One region of the Kosakonia pseudosacchari genome, then DNA from elsewhere that is predicted to be linked to it. Evidence: riboswitches for the same ligand, from Rfam matches in the RefSeq annotation. Region 1 holds a riboswitch; the other holds the start of a gene.

Region 1 (5,872 bases):
ACAATACCGAGCCTGCCGTTGTAGGTTTTTTTCGCCCGTTCTTCCCCTTCTGGGGCAAAAATTTCCACCTCTGCGCCGCGCGTCGGACCAATCACTTCGCGCACGGCGGCTTCGATAGTCTGGCGCGGCGTGCGGTTGATGGCCGCGTCTCCCACCGCCAGGCCAATGCCTTTGCGGGTCACCGTGCCAACGCCTTCGCCGCCGCGCAGGGTTATTTCGCCACCCTCGTTAAGCGTGACGCGGGCAAAAATCAGCATGCCATGGGTGGCATCAACGTCATCGCCGCCGTCCTTGCGAATCGCGGCGACAGCCTGAAGCCCCTCCACATGCGGGCATTCGACGTTCAGGCACAGCGTGACGCCCGATGGCGTGACAATCGACACCTGATGAATAAGGTGCTGGCGCAGCACCATCAGCGCCGCCACTTTCGCGGCCGCCGTCGCGCAGGAGCCCGTGGTATAACCTTTGCGCAGCGCTTTTCCGTTGTGCCACACCGGCTCGTCGAACGCCTGTTCGCTCATTGCGCCTCCCGCAGGCTGTAAAGCAGCGCATTGATGATCGCCGCCGCCACATTGCTGCCGCCTTTGCGCCCGTGTGCGGCAATAGCCGGTAAACCGCTCGCCACCAGCGCCGCTTTCGATTCTGCCGCGCCGACAAACCCGACCGGCACGCCGACCACACCCTTTACCGGCGTGTTATGTTCCAGCAGGCGAAACAGCGCAGTGGGAGCATTACCGAAGACAAACACTTTGCCGCCCTCTTCCCCCAGCGCCAGGTCAACCGCCGCCATCGAACGGGTGATGCCGTCAGCTTTGGCGCGACGCACCACGCGCGGGTCGGAGATATAGCACCGCACTTCACCGCCGAACTGCGCCAGCAGCGTTTTGTTAATGCCGGAAAGCGCCATGGTGGTATCGGTGTAGAGCGTGCAGCCCTGTTTAATCGCAGCACACAGGCTTTCCAGCGCGTCAGCGGAGAACCATAAGATATCGAGCCAGTCAAAATCTGCGGTGGTATGAATAACCCGTTTGATCACCGCTTCATGCAGCGGGCTGGCAAAGCGGTAATCGGGACGCGTCTCGTTGATGATGTCGCCGATAATGACAAAACTTTTGGCTTCAATAGCCTGCGGTTGCTGCAAATAATCCATCTTTTCCATCCTCAGGCTCCCATCCACACAAAACGCACCAGCGCAAACAACGCCAGCGCCAGCGTCGAAGCCAGCCACATCATCTGAATGGCTCGCCCAATGTCATTAACCTCAATGGCGCGCGTATCATCGCCAATCCACGGTTTGTCGACGCGTTCGCCGAAGTAGTCGTTTGGCCCGCCAAGGCGCACGCCGAGCGCACCGGCCACCGTACCTTCCGGCCAGGCACAGTTCGGGCTGCTGTGATTCTTCCGGTCACGAAAACCGATACGCAGCGCGGCGCAGGCATCCTGGCGGCAACACCAGGCGGCGATGCTCAGCAACAGCCAGCTCAGGCGTGCCGGGATAAAATTGGCGACATCATCGAGCCGGGCACTGACCATGCCGATGGCGCGGTACTTTTCATGTTTGTAACCGACCATTGAATCCAGCGTGTTGACTGCCTTGTAGGCCATCGCCAGTGGCGCACCGCCGAGCAGCAAAAAGAACAGCGGCGCAATTACCCCATCGACGGTGTTCTCGGCGACCGTTTCCACCACCGCGCGGGTAATTTGCGGCGGCTGCAACTGGCGGGTATCGCGCCCGACAATCCATGAGAGTTTTTCGCGGCTTTGAGCCAGCAGCCCTTCGCGCAGCGGCTTTTCAACTTCCCGCGCCATATCCGCCAGACAGCGGGTGGCAAGCGTGGTGAAGATCATCCACACCTCGATGCACCAGCCGAACCACGGGTGAATGGCGTTCGCCAGCGCCAGTACACCCCATGCCAGGCTCCAGCTCACCCCGACCACCACCAGCCACATCACGCCGCCGCCAGTGCGCAGCGCGTTATCGCTATGGCAATAACGCCGCACGATGTTTTGCAGTAAGTTAATCAGTGCGCCGATCCAGCGCACCGGATGCGGCCAGTGCGGCGGGTCGCCCAGCAATCGATCGAGTAAAAAAGCCACAGCCCAGGCAAGCAGTGTCATGGCGCGCTCCTTGCGGCGGCAAACCAGTGGTTGAGCATTTGCGGGTGCTGGCCAAAGTGCAGATGCAGGTAACTGGCAAACGTGTTGCCAACCTGCCAGCCGCCCTGCCAGCGTTTGCGCACTTCTCCATCGCGGGTTTTATGGCAGTCCAGCACCGCCGCCGTTTGCGCGGTGAAATCCGAGTAGTGAAATTCATGACCGCGCAAGGTTTCACCCGCTGCCGCCAGTAAGGTCTGTTGCGTCGCGCGGGCTTCGCAGTAGCCAAAGCGGGTCAGTTTGCTGCCCATCACGCTAAGACCGGGGATCACATTCGTCATCGGCCACTCCTCGCCGCCCGCGTCACGCAGCGCGGTGCCGAGATACATCAGCCCGCCGCACTCGGCATAGATCGCCACGCCGCGCCGATGCGCCGCGCGAATAGCCTCCAGCATTGGGGTATTTTCTGATAACGCCCGCGCATGCAGCTCCGGGTAACCGCCACCCAGCCACAGCATCTGGCAATCCGGCAACTGGCGATCCCGCAGCGGGCTAAAGCGCACAATGCGCACGCCCGCACGCGCCAGTAAGTCGAGGTTATCGGGATAGTAAAAGTTAAAGGCTTCATCAAAAGCGACTGCCAGCGTCAGCCCTGTGCCTGCAACCGCATCCGGCAATGGCGGCATTTGCCCTGCGGGCAGGGTGGTGAGCTGGCTGAGTGTGAGCAGTTGGTCAATATCAAGGGTTTGCTCCAGACGCCTGGCAAAATCATGCCATGACGACGCTTCCACCATCGATTCACGCGCGGTCACCAGGCCGAGGTGGCGCTCCGGTAGCGCAACACCTGGCGTGGTCGGGACATAACCCATCACCGGGAGCGCGCAATAGCGTTCAATGGCGTGTTTGAGTAGCTGAAAATGGCTGTCGCTGTTGACGCGGTTGACGATAACGCCGGCAATCGGCAGTTGCGGATCAAAATGCTGAAACCCCATCACCGTAGCGGCAATGGAGGTCGACACCGCTTTGCCATCAACGAGCAAAATCACCGGGATGCCAAGCTGTTTTGCCAGCGCGGCGCTGCTGCAATAATCGGGGTCGGTGCCGTAGCCGTCGTACAAGCCCATCACGCCTTCAATCACGGCGACATCGCAGGCAGCAACATGCTGGCTAAAGAGCGCGTTTAGCGTGGGTTCCGGCAGCATAAAGCTATCGAGATTGCGGGACGCAACGCCAGAAACGGCGCTGTGCCAGGCGGTGTCGAGGTAATCAGGTCCGACTTTGAACGGCTGAACACGTAAGCCACGGCGTTTAAAAACAGTGAGCAGCCCCAGCGTGACGGTGGTTTTCCCACAACTGCTGCCGGTTCCGGCAAGGAGAAAGGCGCTGCGCCTGTTTGACATTACTGACACCCCATTACGGGCGGAAAGCTGAAGTCAGGCGCGCGTTTGCCCGGTCTTGCGACCGTACGCTACTGAGCAACCCACTTCCCACCGAAGTTGTTGATAATGGCCCATCAGGTCGGTCTTCTGGCTTAGCGTCATCCTCACCCGTCCTTCCCGATCTGGCGATCAGTGGCGTTTTCGGGGTTGTCAGCATCACAGCAGCGGGGGCTGCGGGGGATTTTCACCCCCTTCCCAGCCGCGCAAAAAGCGGCGGCAAAACCTGTTGGCTTAGTGCGTCACGGCGCGAAAACAGGGTTCGCGTTCTCATGACATTTCCCCAAAGCGCACTGAATAGCTGCAGGGAAATAAAACTGAAGCAGTTTATCGTCGCGTAAACGCGAGTTTGTTGCGCTATGACAATGTATTGCGCACCCGTTTTTATCAACACCTGATTTATTCAGCTTTCGCCAACCGATCTTCAGCGCCGGAATTTACTCAACGCTACATGCGTAATTTGCACGCCTACCCGGACGGTAAACGACATACCGGAGGAGCCATGTGATAGTGCTGACGAAAAACGTTGTGCGGTAGTGAGCCTGCGAAAATCCTTAACTGGTGACGGTAAAAGCCATCGGCGAATAGCATTAACAAAGCATGCTTCGTGCCCGGGTAGCTCCAGGCCAGAGTGGCGGTAATGCTGGCATTCGAGAGGATGAAGTGACACTATCCGGTTTTATTTTCAGGGAGAAGCACCGTGGCGCAGGCAGCCTGTCCCGCATCCTGCGGCGAAATCATTCAGGGCTGGATCCTCGGCGGCGAAAAGCTGGTCTCCTGCCCGGTGGCGTGGTACAGCCACGTGGAAGTCACCACCGGTACGCCGCTTGCTAACGAACGTCCGCTCACCCGCGCGATGCTCAGGCAACTGCTGGCGCACTGGCAACTTCCCGCATCACTATCATCGACCCTGCGTATCGACTGCCGCTCGACGATTCCGGTAGCGAAAGGTATGGCCAGCAGCACCGCCGATATCGCGGCGACAGCCGTGGCAGCGGCCCGGCATCTTAATCAAAGGCTTGATGAAGAGACGCTGGCGAAACTTTGCGTGGCGCTGGAGCCGACCGACAGTACGCTGTTTTCAGGCCTGACACTGTTTGACCACAACACGGCCGCAGCGCGCATTCCCTGCGGCGCGCTTCCGCATACCGAGATCCTGCTGCTGGAAAGCCCGCTGACACTGACGACCGCAGATTATCACCGGATGGTGCGCCAGCAGGTGCTGCTGAAAAATGCAGGTATCCTGGATAACGCGTGGCAAATGTTACAGCGCGCCTGTGCGCAAAATGATGCCGCGCTGCTCGGCGAAGCCGCAACGCTCAGCGCGATAGCCAGCCAGTCATTGTTGCCGAAACCCGCATTCACTACTCTGCTCAATCTGGTGGAGCGGTTCGATTTATACGGTCTGAACGTGGCGCACAGTGGAAGCGTGGTGGGGTTGTTTCTTGATTCGGCACGTCATGATGTGGAAGCGGTTTGTCGGGTGTTAGAGAAGAGAACGCTGGCGGCGCACTGGCCGAAAAATTATTTGTTGAAGATGGTGGAAGGTGGCGTGAAATAAGGGTGAGAGGCGAACCTCTCACCGCGAGGCATTATTCGTTTTTCCCTTCAACCGGCTTCAGTTCGCCCATGGTTTTCAGCTTTTTGGAGATGTCACGACGCTCTTTCGACAGCTCGGCGTTTTTGATGATGTAATCATCCACACGATCTTCGTAGTCGGTTTTCATGCTGGCGATAATGCCCTGAATGGCTTCAACACTCATGCCCGGTTTGATGTAATCGCTGAGGTTATCCAGCAGCAGTACGCGCTTCTGGTTATCACGGATCTTCTTCTCAACGTCCTGAATTTCACGCTGTAACTTGTTTTTGCGGCGGAACAGACGCACAAACTCCAGAACGTCCTGGAACGAAGGCTTGGTTGTTTCCATTTTTACACCCCTGATAATGTGAGATTCGGATTCGTTAACGCAACAAGCTTAGAGGCAAACCTACCCAAAGCGGTTGCATATGACAATAATTTTTCCTTTTACCTATCATAACCACAAATTCAGCTGAATCGAAACAACCAGACTGCGTACCGCGGCTATCTGTCGCTTATTTGCGCAATGCCCGGCAGATCAAATGCGATAACAATTCCAGCTGACGCGCCAGCTCCAGGCTTAACCAGACATAACCATGAATCGACGTTTCTGCCAGCGCATCACCCTCATGCTCGCGGCTTAACTGGCGTAGCTCTGTGACAATCTCATTGAGCTTTTCCGTGTTTGCCAGAATCGGCTGCGGATTGCCTTCATACAGTGCGTGGGCAATGGTCAGCAACGTCTGCTGCGTCATCTGCTGCG
Region 2 (5,872 bases), 2.0 Mb from region 1:
GAGGAGCGGAGAAGGCGGGTGTGGTCACTGTAGAGCGGGTTTTGGTTGAATTCGATAATACGGCTAACGGCGTGACGCAACGCTTTTGAGGGGATGGTGCCCCAATGCGTACAGCCGCCGCCGACATTGTGGTAACGCTCAATAACCGCGACCCGTGCTCCTTGTTTAACCAGGCCCATGGCTGCGCCTTCGCCGCCGGGGCCGGAGCCTATTACTATTGCATCATAATCGTAGGAATGTGGCATGGTAAGGCTTACCTGTTCTTATACATAAAAGCAACATAATACTAACATCAAAGCGGCGGTAACCCAATTATCGTTGTGCTCTTTTGCCACGAAAAAGAAGAAACTGCGCGTAAACAATCAGTCACAATCCAGTACAATCGGATCGGATTTATTCTCTGGTATAGTGCCAGCGGGCCCCTGGAAGGATTCAAACATCGTGATGGGTGTAAGAGCGCAACAAAAAGAGAGAACCCGGCGTTCGCTGATCGAAGCCGCATTTAGCCAACTCAGCGCGGAGCGCAGCTTCGCCAGCCTGAGCCTGCGGGAAGTCGCCCGTGAGGCAGGCATTGCGCCAACGTCTTTTTATCGTCATTTCCGTGATGTGGATGAACTCGGTCTGACCATGGTGGACGAAAGCGGGTTAATGCTGCGCCAGTTGATGCGCCAGGCGCGTCAACGTATTGCGAAAGGCGGTAGCGTGATCCGCACGTCGGTTTCCACATTTATGGAATTTATCGGCAATAACCCCAATGCTTTTCAGCTCCTGTTGCGGGAACGCTCCGGAACGTCCGCCGCCTTTCGTGCGGCGGTAGCGCGTGAGATCCAACATTTTATTGCGGAACTTGCCGACTACCTTGAACTCGAAAACCATATGCCGCGCGCGTTCACCGAAGCGCAAGCCGAAGCGATGGTGACGATTGTCTTCAACGCCGGTGCTGAGGCGCTGGATGTGGGGGCGGAACAACGCAGGCAATTAGAAGAGCGACTGGTACTACAATTGCGCATGATTTCAAAAGGCGCGTATTACTGGTATCGCCGTGAACAGGAAAAACTGGCGCATCAACCGACGAGTGAAGGATGAGTAATGAAACAGTCTGGTCAAGATAAAGGTACGTTGCTGCTGGCGCTCATCGCTGGCTTATCGATTAACGGTACGTTCTCCGCCGTGTTCAGCTCTATTGTACCGTTTTCCATATTCCCGATTATTTCGCTGGTGCTGACGGTGTACTGTCTGCATCAGCGCTATCAAAATCGCACGATGCCGGTGGGGCTGCCAGGCCTTGCCGCCGCGTGTTTTATCCTCGGAGTGCTGATTTACAGTACGGTGGTACGCGCGGAGTACCCGGATATCGGTTCTAACTTCCTGCCTGCCGTATTGTCGGTGGTGCTGGTTTTCTGGATTGGTTTTCGTCTGCGCGGTCGCAAACACGAAGCCTCTGAATAAGCGTTAACCCCTCTCCCTGCGGGAGAGGGGTTTATATTCGTGAATAAGTGAGCGCCGACAATTATCTCTTTCTTTTTTATCCTCCGAAATAGTTTCCAGCCTTAATGAATTAATAATTTATTAATTAAAAAAATCTACGATGTAATTCCCTTTCTTTGTTGTACTGGAGCGGCATTTTATTCGGTTGCCTGATGCTTTCAGGTTGCAGGTAAAAATTAACTCTGGACATCCTCATGAAAAAAATAACACAACTTCTATTAGCCACTGCAGGTTTAGTTATTTCGATCACCGGATCCGCGGATACAACCAAAACGAACGTGAGCGAACATCGTATTCCGGCGATAAAGCTCATTAATACGCAGGATAACCACTCTGCGTTTATTAAAGGTTCTGTTCCCTCGCTGGCGAAGCTCTCTTCGCAAAATCTCTACTTCAGCAATACCTTCGAAGAGTGGCAAAAAGGTGTGCATCCGGCACCGAAGAAGCAATACGTGGTGACGATGAAAGGTAAGTTGAAGTTCAGGGTCAGCGATGGCTCAACCTTTATCATCGAACCCGGCACCATTTTGCTTGCGGCAGACACGGCGGGAGAAGGTCACAGTTGGGATATTGTCGACGGTAAAGAGTGGGTTCGTGTTTATATTCCGGTAGGCGATGATGATCACTTTATTGCCGATAAATAACCCTTAAAAGACATTACTTCTCAGCCCTGTTTCGTGCAGGGCTGATTGCTTAATAACAGGATTAAATATCTCTGGTAATATAAATACCGTGTCAGAACATTCACAAATTATTATAAAATAACGTTAGCGCGATCACGTTCCGCAATCGTCATTATTCTGATAAATAAATAGTTACGTGCAGCAGTTATTTTCCTCTCACCACTATTATTCGGCTGGCCTGTTTGACAGGCCAGCCGTTAAATGGAATTGGCGTATTTTATACAGCCTGAATAGCGCTATTTGTCTTTACGCGTAAGCAGTACGCCGCACTCCATGTGGTGCGTATACGGGAATTGATCGAACAGCGCCAGACGTGAAACGTTGTGCGTCTGGCTCAATATTTCCAGGTTCTTACACAGTGTTTCCGGATTGCAGGAGATATACAGAATACGCGGATAGGCCTGCACCATTTTCTCGGTTTCCGCGTCCAGCCCGCTACGCGGGGGATCGACGAAAATCGTTTCGCACTGGTAGCTCGTCAGATCGATTCCTTGTAAACGGTTAAAGGCGCGTACGCCATTCATCGCCTGGGTAAACTCTTCGGCGGACATGCGGATAATCTGCACATTATCGATGTGGTTAGCCGCGATATTGTATTGCGCTGCCGCCACGGACGGTTTGGCGATTTCGGTGGCCAGTACACGATCGAAATTGCGCGCCAGCGCCAGCGAGAAGTTGCCGTTTCCGCAGTACAACTCCAGCAGATCACCCGTAGAATGACGCGTAACATCCAGCGCCCACTCCAGCATCTGAATGTTCATCGCCGCGTTAGGCTGCGTAAAGCTGTTCTCCACCTGGCGGTAGATCATCTCTCTGCCGCCGACCGGCAGACGCTCGTCGACAAAATCCTGATCCAGCTCGATTTTGGTTTTCGTCGCACGGCCAATCAGCTGCACATTCAGATTCTGCGCGCGCAGCGCGTCACGCAGGCGCGCTGCTTCTGTTTGCCATTCATCATCCAGCTTTTTGTGGTAGAGCAGGGTGACAATCGCCTGGTTGCTGATGGTACTCAGGTAGTCAATCTGGAACAGCTTATGACGCAGGGTTTTATTTCCGCGTACCGCCTCGATCATGACCGTCATTAATTGGTTAATCAGCTCGCTTGCCGCCGGGAAGCTATCCACCCGGATACGTGATTTGGTCTGCTGATCGAAAATGATGTGGTAGAGATCATTGCCGTCATGCCAGATGCGGAATTCGGCGCGCATACGGTAATGGCTGACCGGTGAGCGGAACACCTCCGGAAGCGGCGCGGAAAAAGGCGTCATCATTGATTGCAGACGCACGACTTTTTCGGCCAGTTGGGCTTCGTACTGATCTGTCGGCAGGTGTTCGGGGGTCATCATGCTTCCTGAGTGATTAAGAATAACGCGGGGATTGTAGGCATTGCTCAGACGATGTCCAGCCCGGATGCGAGCTAAATAGTCAGTTAGCAGTCTGGACATCCATATGTTACAGAATGTAGCATCCCTGTTCCGGTCCTGTGAGTTAAAAGGGAATCCAGTGAGAATCTGGGGCTGACGCGCAGCGGTAAGGATCAAGGTGAGAGAGCAGACACTGCCTGTTGGGTGGGAAGTCGCTTTCTTGATGTACCTCCAAGCCCGAAGACCTGCCGGTTTACGTCGCATCTGGTTGACATCATCGCGTGCTATTGATGGAACCTGCGGCATCCTTACTCTTATGTGGATGCTTTCACAATGATTAAAAAAGCTTCGCTGCTGACGGCGCTCTCCGTCACAGCTTTTTCCGGCTGGGCGCAAGATAGCAGTTCAGACAATTTGGTGGTGACAGCAAATCGTTTTCAACAACCGGCTAAGACGGTGCTTGCACCAACGGAAGTGGTGACGCGTGAGGACATCGATCGCTGGCAGTCTCGCTCACTGGTTGATGTGTTGCGTCGCCTGCCTGGTGTTGATATTGCGCAAAACGGCGGATTAGGCCAAACCGCCTCGGTTTATGTGCGGGGCACGGAAGCGAAACACCTGCTGCTGTTGATTGATGGCGTACCGGTCGCGCGCTCCGGGATTTCCAACGATCCCGAACTGAACCAAATCCCGCTCTCTTTAGTGCAACGCGTTGAATATATTCGCGGGCCGCGCTCTGCCGTGTATGGCTCCGGGGCAATTGGCGGCGTGGTTAACGTCATTACCATGACCGGCAATGAGAAATCACAAATCAATGCCGGGGTTGGTTCGAAGGGCTATCAGACGTATGACGGTACGCTGCGTCAGCGATTTGGCGACACGGTGGCAACGGCGGCGGGTTCTTATACCAGCACGCGCGGTTTTAACGTGCAGCCCGGTTCAACCTGGGATCATGATGATGATCGCGACGGCTATCGCAACAAAACGTTCTGGGGCAGCCTGCAGCACAAATTCAACGATAACTTTGACGGCTTCTTTCGCGGCTACAACTTTAGCAACAACGTGGATTACGATCTTGGCAGCCCGCCGTTCGCGCCAGACTATAGTGCCGATGAGCGTCAGCTTTATGTGCAAGGGTGGGATACCGGGCTGAATTTCGCCCAGGGGATCTACTCATCCCAACTGTTGGCCAGCTACCAGAAAAGCAAAGACTACAACTACAGCAGTATTTATGGCCGCTATAACGACGGCACCACACTGGATGATATGGAGCAGCGCTATATCCAGTGGGGCAACAACGTTAATGTGGGCAAAGGTTCTGTCGGCGCCGGTGTCGACTGGAAACAGGAGCGTCTGGTTTCTTCCAATAGCACGACGCGCGACGCTTACGACCGTGAAAACACGGGCTTATATCTGAACGGGATGCAGCAGTTTGGCGATGTCACGCTGGAAGCGTCGGGCCGTGAAGATAAAGATGACGAATTCGGCTGGCACGGCACCTGGCAGACCGCGGCTGGCTGGGAGTTCGTGGAGAATTACCGTCTGACCGTTTCTTACGGCACAGGTTTCCTGGCACCTTCTTTAGGCCAACAGTTTGGTGCGAAGCGCTTTGGTATTGCTTCCAATCCGAATCTGAAACCGGAAGAGTCCAGACAGTGGGAGGCTGGCGTTGAAGGCTTAACCGGCCCGCTGGACTGGCGTTTGTCTGCCTATCGCTATGAGATTGAAAACCTGATCACCTATAGCGATACGGCTTACTACAACATCAACTCTGCCACCATTAAAGGCGTTGAATGGACGGGCAGCGTCGATACCGGCATTTTCTCGCATCGCGTGACGCTGCAATATATTGACCCGCGTGATGATGAAACCCATGAAGTGCTGCCGCGTCGTGCGAAGCGCCAGGCGAAGTATCAGCTTGACTGGTCCGTATTGAATGTCGATATGGATCTGGCCTGGGAGTACTTCGGTAAGCGCTATGACAACCGCACTTCGACCTATAATCCTGAGCAACGTATTTTGCCAAGTTATAGTACGGTTGATTTTTCTGCCTCATATCCTGTGACCTCTCATCTGACAGTTCGTGGTAAAATCGCCAACCTGTTCGATAAAGAGTACGAGACAGCATATGGCTACCAAACTGCAGGACGGGAATACACCTTGTCTGGCAGCTACACCTTCTGACGCACGTCCTACCGTGCTGGTGTTTGACTCCGGCGTCGGTGGGTTATCCGTTTATGATGAGATCCGGCATCTCCTGCCGGATCTGCATTACATCTACACATTTGACAATGTCGCTTTCCCCTATGGCGAGAAGAGCGAAGCGTTCATCGTTGA

Evidence for each region. A riboswitch is a leader RNA that binds a small molecule or an ion and turns the genes downstream of it on or off. The one in region 1 is predicted to bind cobalamin.
Region 2: linked by a shared signal. The riboswitch ahead of btuB (TonB-dependent vitamin B12 receptor BtuB) and the one ahead of IP581_RS14420 (cobyrinate a,c-diamide synthase) in region 1 are both predicted to bind cobalamin.

The regions. Positions count from the first base shown of each region.
Region 1 covers NZ_CP063425.1:3,041,967-3,047,838, forward strand. The annotation lists gene cbiD (cobalt-precorrin-5B (C(1))-methyltransferase CbiD) at 1-521, opposite strand, end outside; gene IP581_RS14410 (cobalt-precorrin-8 methylmutase) at 518-1,150, opposite strand; gene cbiB (adenosylcobinamide-phosphate synthase CbiB) at 1,162-2,118, opposite strand; gene IP581_RS14420 (cobyrinate a,c-diamide synthase) at 2,115-3,494, opposite strand; cobalamin riboswitch at 3,594-3,775, opposite strand; gene IP581_RS14425 (L-threonine kinase) at 4,231-5,091, shown strand; gene IP581_RS14430 (DUF496 family protein) at 5,123-5,458, opposite strand; gene IP581_RS14435 (FUSC family protein) at 5,625-5,872, opposite strand, start outside.
Region 2 covers NZ_CP063425.1:123,791-129,662, forward strand. The annotation lists gene sthA (Si-specific NAD(P)(+) transhydrogenase) at 1-245, opposite strand, end outside; gene fabR (HTH-type transcriptional repressor FabR) at 442-1,086, shown strand; gene IP581_RS00580 (YijD family membrane protein) at 1,090-1,449, shown strand; gene IP581_RS00585 (cupin domain-containing protein) at 1,683-2,132, shown strand; gene trmA (tRNA (uridine(54)-C5)-methyltransferase TrmA) at 2,408-3,514, opposite strand; cobalamin riboswitch at 3,631-3,802, shown strand; gene btuB (TonB-dependent vitamin B12 receptor BtuB) at 3,869-5,719, shown strand; gene murI (glutamate racemase) at 5,664-5,872, shown strand, end outside.